2 regions of the Paeniglutamicibacter kerguelensis genome follow, and region 2 is predicted to be linked to the other one. Evidence: riboswitches for the same ligand, from Rfam matches in the RefSeq annotation. Region 2 holds a riboswitch; the other holds the start of a gene.
The links. Region 2 has a riboswitch for cyclic di-AMP ahead of JOF47_RS00390 (M23 family metallopeptidase). Riboswitches for the same ligand answer to the same signal wherever they lie in the genome.
Positions count from the first base shown of each region.

Region 1: linked by a shared signal. The riboswitch ahead of JOF47_RS06785 (M23 family metallopeptidase) and the one ahead of JOF47_RS00390 (M23 family metallopeptidase) in region 2 are both predicted to bind cyclic di-AMP.

Region 1 covers NZ_JAGIOF010000001.1:1,508,502-1,511,902, forward strand. Annotated here, with positions in the region: gene JOF47_RS06780 (hypothetical protein) at 79-498, shown strand; gene JOF47_RS06785 (M23 family metallopeptidase) at 599-1,657, opposite strand; cyclic di-AMP (ydaO/yuaA leader) riboswitch at 1,661-1,835, opposite strand; gene JOF47_RS06790 (helix-turn-helix domain-containing protein) at 2,680-2,901, shown strand; gene JOF47_RS06795 (Clp protease N-terminal domain-containing protein) at 2,894-3,364, shown strand.
Region 2 covers NZ_JAGIOF010000001.1:85,577-88,977, reverse strand. Annotated here, with positions in the region: gene JOF47_RS00395 (C40 family peptidase) at 113-943, opposite strand; cyclic di-AMP (ydaO/yuaA leader) riboswitch at 950-1,109, opposite strand; gene JOF47_RS00390 (M23 family metallopeptidase) at 1,237-2,169, opposite strand; cyclic di-AMP (ydaO/yuaA leader) riboswitch at 2,245-2,429, opposite strand; gene JOF47_RS00385 (iron-dependent transcriptional repressor DtxR) at 2,511-3,209, opposite strand.

The DNA of each region.
Region 1 (3,401 bases), 1.4 Mb from region 2:
GAACGCATTGGCTCGGCTAATCTTGGTTCCGTGTCAATGGACGCGTTGCGATCCGCCTGAACCACATCGGAGAGAGTAATGAACGAAGAGCAACTGCCAGAAGCCCACGAGAATTTCACACGCCATTTCACGGCACCATTCTACGAAGACGTGGCCGGAGAGTTCGCCCCGTTCGGATCCGGCGAGGGATGGGACACCCTCCACGATGCGGCCGAAAAACGCGCCGAGCTGACCAGTGGTTCCACGGTTGCGGATGTTTTGGAAATCGTCGAGGCCCCCGCAACCGGTGGATGGGGAGAATCCCCAACGGCGGAGGAATGGTACGAGGACGCTACTTTCGTCGCTGCAGCCGCCTTCACCCTGCTTCGCCTTACGGGGCAGATCGATGAAACCGGGCGCGTTCGGGCGTTGGAGGCATTGGACATCCTCATCGATTTCTTCGGGGATGAGCCCGAGCTGGAGCAGCAGAAAAAAGATCTGGAGCGCTGGCGCGGCTGACCCCGAGGTCTAGACGGTTGGTCCTGTAGCCGTAGAGGATCCCCGCCGCGACACCCGGTCACCAAAAATCTGACAGTTAAATACGGAATGAGGACAGTCGTTATAGCCAGCCCTCGGGGTTAACCCACTTGCCGTTGACGATGACCTCGAGGTGCAGATGCGGCCCCGTGGAGTTGCCCGTGCTGCCGGCAAGCGAGACGACTGCGCCGCGCTTGACCTTTTGCCCCACGGACACCTTGAGGGCCGAGTTGTGGTTGTAGCTGGTTTCCAGCCCGTTGCCGTGATCGATCTTGACGCGGTAGCCGGAGTGCCCGGCCCATTCGGACTGCACCACGGTGCCGGCGGCGCTGGCCTTGATGGGCGTTCCCATGGGAACGGCGTAGTCCAGGCCGTTGTGATTCATGAAGCCGGGTCCGGTCGGGTTCTTGCGGTGGCCGAAGCGCGACGTCAACCGTATGTTGTCAACCGGCTGTGCCAGGGCTCCGCCTGCGGCGAGACTGGTGGCTTTTCCTCCGGCAGCGGTCGTGGCGGTTGCCGGCTTGGCTTTCTTGGTGACTTTTCCGCCGGCAGCGGTCGTGACAGTTGCCGCCTTCTTTTCCTTAATGTACTTGCTGGTCACCGAGGCGCGATCGATCGTGATCTTGTCGTTGGCCGGGGCCCTGACATCTGCGACAGCGGTCTGGGCGACGCGCTGGGGCTCCGGGACAACTTCCTCCGCTTCCTGCGTGGGGGCGGCGGCGGCGAATGCCAGGCCAGACACGGCGGCGACGGCGGCGAGCTTGTGCGCCAACCCAAGTCGAGGGCGCTGGGTCCGGGGCGCGAACTTCAGGACGTTGTCCAGATCGTCGACTTCGGCAGGCATCGCCAGCGGCACGGGCTGTGCAACTGGTGCGGGAGGGATTTCGGTGGCGGCGATGGATGCCGTGGCCGGGGACGCCCCATAGCGCAGGTCTGCCACAAAGTGGCGGCCAGTGTACTGCGTGGCACTCGGAGCCTTGACGGAATCCGGGACCGTGCTCAGTGCGCGTCGACCGGAACGTCGGGATGCTTTTTCGCTGCTCAGTGCGGTGTCCACGATCTGCTCTACTGAACCGTTGGCAGGCAAAGCATCAACGGGTCCGGGCGCGCGGCGGCGCCCGGAATTGTGCTGCTGGGTCAAGTGTTTACCTCTCATGTATCGCCTGCGAAGTTAGCTGTCGGATTCGAGTCATGAGATCAACTCGGCCGAGCCCGCCAAGGCGGACTCAGCTTCACCCCAAGATCCATGGTCCAAGACCAGGAACGGTTGATTGGGTCCTCCGCCCCTACCGGGAATTCTTGCTCCGCGATCCGCCGGTAGGGTTGTGCGAACCGGATCGGGGCTGGGGTGCGTGAGTGCAACCTGACGCAAAACCCTACGGGGGCGTATGCAAAAGTTACAATTCCGTTATCAATCCATGCGGCGGACAAACACGCGGGCGCCGACTTCGGTCGGAAGCACCGCCACCCTTCGATCCACGCACCCTCACGACCAAGGATTCGCAGGCCCTTTCGAGGGTGACTAGGGCCCCGGGCGGATGCCGACCTCATCGAGCCGCACCAGCAGATCGGGTTCCATCTGGATGGTTTTGGCCGGGCGTTCCCCCTGGGACGGCACCTTAAACGTGATTAAGAATACGGTGCCCGGAGTCTGTTGCGGTGCGGATGCTCCTGCCCAAGTTGGTCGACGGGCCAAGATCGCCCACTGTGACTCACCACGCCCCCAACCGGTTGCGGGTAATGCGGCAGGTTCGTTGGGTAAAGACCCACAATGCCCTCCTGGGTTGGGTGTTCTTCCTCAACGGGATCCTGTGGCCGGGGCGCAGCCCTTGTTGATGGACAGGGCCATCGCGGGCCGGCCCATCAGCGTGGGGCCACAGGCACGCTCGCACCTCACGTAGCAGTTCACGTCCACGTGCGCGATGCACCCGTTAGGGCCCTCCTGTGGGCTCCAGGGTCCGTTATTATGACGTGGGGGTCGAAATTCGGCGTGGCAGGACTTCTCCGAAGATTGTCTCAGCGGTCCGATCTTCTTTGGGTGTCCCACAAGCCGTTCGGCATGCGCGACGGCGTCCCCGTGGCCGGCTTTCCCGGAAGTTGAACGAGCGATGCCTTTTGTCAGTCTATGTTGACACCCTGAAGGTGTCAGCCTAAACTGACGGCATGATGGAAGAAGATCTTACCCGGCGGCTTCGCGAGGCGGATCCCGCCACCGGACTTCGCGCGGTCGGCGCCCTGCGGCGACTTGCCGAACGCGTCGAGGCCACGCACGTCAAGGCGGCACGGGAAGCCGGCTGGTCCTGGGAGCAGATCGGAGACGCACTGGGCGTATCCCGGCAGTCGGTCCACGCGAAGTACGCAAAGAACGGCGCGAGCGATGTTTGAAAGATTTGCCCAGGACGCACGGACGGCGGTCGTCCACGCCGTCGCGGAAGCGCAGGGCCGAGGCGACCGCCGAATCGGGACGGACCACCTGCTCCTTGGCCTCCTGCACGACCCGGGAATCGCCGGAATGCTGGGCGCAAGTCTCGAGGCGGCCCGGGCCTCCTCCGAAGCCCTCGACTCAACCGCCCTCCGGGCCATCGGCGTTGATCTGCGAGGCGGGCAAGCGGGCTGGGCGCCCATCAGCGGAACGAAACGTACGCCGTTCAACTCGGGTGCCAAGGACCTGATGCGGGATGCCCTGGGCCGTGCGGTGAGCGAGCACTCTCGAAGCCTCGAAGCGCGACACCTCCTCGGTGCTGTCCTGGACCTCCACGCGCCGGATCCCGCCGCCGTCCTCCTGGCGGAGCTCAAGATCGACGTGCCGGCCGTTCGCTCGGCACTGGCAAACCCCGACGCGGCCTAGGGAACCAGTCCCAGCGTGAACCGCCGATCCACCTGTT
Region 2 (3,401 bases):
CTTCACACGATCCACAGTATACCCTCTGGGGGTATCATTCAATTTTGTCCGGGCAACGCAAAAGCCCCGCTGCATCCTTGTGGATTCAGCGGGGCTTTTGAAAGAATGCTGCTTACTTGGCCAGGGTGTAGTAGCCGTAAAGCGGGTTGCGGCTCACGTCGTGAACGATCGTGTCGACGGTCGGGTTCTGTGCGCCAACCATCTTTCCGCCGCCGAGGTAGATACCTACGTGGCCGCCACCGTTCTGGAAGACCAGATCGCCGGCTTTCGGGCTGCTGGTGCGCACGAACTGGCCGGAGGCGCGGATCGCGGAGGTGCCGCGGGCGATGTCGATGCCGTGCTTGGCGTATACGTACTTCACGAAGCCGGAGCAGTCCCAGCCCGATGGGGTGTTGCCGCCCCAGACGTAGGGAACGCCGGTGTACTGGGCTGCCGTTGCAGCAATGCCGGAGAGGCTTGAGGTCTTGATCGAGGCGCTCTTGGGAGCCACTGCGGTGCTCACGGCCCCGCCGCGGTTGGAGCGGGTCGTCGGCGCAAAGGCGTCAGCCGAGGCGCGGTTTGCCGTTGCGCGGGTCACCGGAGCCGCGTTGTTGTCGCGAGTCGTAACCGTGTTGGCCACTGCCACGACGACCGGAGCCGGCTTGGAAGTGAATGCCGCACGCTCGATGTCCAGGTCCTTGACCTTGGATGCGGAGACCGAAACGGCCTTGACCGCTACACGCTCTGCCGAGAGACCTTCGACGGGGGTAGAGGATACATCGCGGGTTGCCGCGCCCTGACCCGGGACACCCAGGGTCAGAACCAGGCCGGATGCTGCTGCGATTACTGCTGCTTGACGACCGACCGACCCAGCGTTCGAGGCAACTGCCTTCGAGATGGATTCAAGTGGGTTCGTCCGAACCGGAGTCGCGCGGTGGCGACCAAGTGCTTGACGTGTAGTCACGTTGTTATTGCCTCTCCTGATGCCTACGAGGTGAGCTGTCGGGTTCGAGTGGGAGTCACTCGGCAATCCGGCACCTTGCGGTTCCGGGTTGCTTAACCCCAAGGCTTCCTAAGTTCAGAAGCCAAAAATTGGGTCCCCCGCCACTGCCATGCGTTTTTTGAACGGACACCATGCGGCGGCAGTGCTCGGCACTCCTCATGGCGGTAGTCGGGCTTGAGCGCCGACTACATTTCTACAATATATGAAACAAGTGTGAATGTCACATTCTGGTCACGGAATGGTGACATTGTTCGTTATAACCAACCCGCTGGGTTGACCCACTTGCCGTTAACGATGACCTCGAGGTGCAGGTGGCAGCCCGTGGAATTGCCGGTCGTGCCTACGAGCGAAACAACATCGCCCCGCTCGACCTTCTGGCCCACGGTGACCTTGCGGGCCGAGTTGTGGTTGTAACTGGTGTGCAAGCCGTTGCCGTGGTCGATCTCCACGCGCTGGCCCGAGTGGCCCGCCCATTCGGACTGCACGACAGTGCCTGCCGCAACAGCCTTCACGGGAGTGCCGCACGTGGCGCCGAAATCAAGTCCGTTGTGGCTCATGTAGCCGGGGCCCGTCGGGTTCTTGCGGTGCCCGAAGCCGGAAGTCAGTCGGACGGTATCCAGCGGTTTGGCCAAGGCCCCGCTGGTCTGGATCTTCGAGACGTCGCCGCCGGCGGCGGTCATCACGGTGGCCAGCTTGTCTTCCTTGGTGAACTTGCTCGTCACCGAGGCACGCTCGATCTTGACGTCCTCAGAGGCAGGGGCCTGAACGTCCACGACGACCGACTGTGCCACGCGGGCTTCGCCCGAGGGGAGCTCGTCGGCTTCCTGCGACGGGCTAGCCGCGGCCAGCGCCAGTCCGGAAACGGCTGCAACTGCGGCGATCTTGTGCGTGAAGCCAAGGCGCGAGCGGTTGGGACGCGGTGCGAACCGCAGTACGTTGTTGAGTTCTTCGGACTCGACCTGGGCGTAGAGCTCTGGCGCCAAGGGAGTCGACTCTTCGACGCGCTCGGTGGCGGCAATGGCCGCGGCGTCGGGGGCTGCGCCGTAGCGCAGGCTGGCTTCAAATCGACGGCCGACGTAGCTTGCCGGAGTCGCCTCGGAAAGCTCGGGAACCACCTGCAGGGAGCGTCGACCGCTGCGGCGGGATGGTGCTTCGTCGGTCAATTCGGAGTCGACAATACGTTCCAATGTGCCTTCGGCAGGCGAAGCATCAACCGGCCCGGACGCACGGCGACGGCCGGAATTGTGCTGCTGTGTCAAATGACAACCTCTCATGTATCGCCTGCGAAGTTAGCTGTCGGATTCGAGTCATGAGATCAACTCGGCCGAGCCCACCGTGGCGGACTCAACTTCACCCCAAGATCCATGGTTCAAAACCATGAAACGGTTGAAATGGGTCCTCCGCCCCTACCGGTAAGTCTTAGTCCAGAATCCGCCGGTAAGGTTATGCGAATCGGATCTGGATTGAGTCACGAAAATATGACACAACTAGAAACCCTACCGGGCTTTAGTCCAAAGTTACAATTCCGTTATCTGTCCAAGCGCCTGACAAACACATGGGCGCTGACCTCGGTCGGAAGCTCCAGCGCTCCTTCTATGCCCTGGACGCGAACCAGCACATAGTCGTCCGCGCGTTCCAGCGTGACTAGGGCACCCGGGCGAATTCCGCCCTCATCGAGCTGCACCAGGAGCTCGGGTTCCACCTGGATGGACTCGGCCAACCGCTCCACGCGCACTGGACCCGTGTTTCCGTCGGAAAGGGCCGAATCGAGATTTTGGACACCTACCGAGATTTCGGCCAGTTCGGGGCCGCCCAGGGCTTCGAGTCCGGGGATGGGGTTTCCGTAGGGAGAGGACGCGGGCTGGCCCAGCAACTTGTATAGCCGCTGCTCGACGCGCTCGCTCATGACGTGCTCCCAGCGGCAGGCTTCGTCGTGGACGTATTCCCATTCCAAACCGATCACATCGGCCAGCAGCCGCTCTGCCAAACGGTGCTTGCGCATCACGCCCGTGGCCAGTTCGCGGCCCCGTGCCGTGAGTTCGAGGTGGCGGTCGGTTGTCACGACAACCAGGCCGTCGCGTTCCATGCGGGCGATGGTCTGCGAAACGGTGGGACCCGAATGCCCCAGTCGCTCGGCGATGCGCGCACGGAGCGCCGTGATTTCTTCCTCTTCGAGCTCCAAAATGGTGCGCAAATACATTTCGGTGGTATCGATCAGGTCTGACACGTCTGCCGCTCCTGCACGGGTTGGTTATACACGGAATTACTACGCCCACCACTCTACCCGCCGCTTCCCCTGCGATTTGTCACCCAAGCACCCCCGCCGCTTCACACGCGGTTCGCCCCGGGGACTCATTGGCCCGGTACGGACGGCTTCAAGGCCTGCGGCCGTTAATAATGACGACTCGCTTTTACGTGT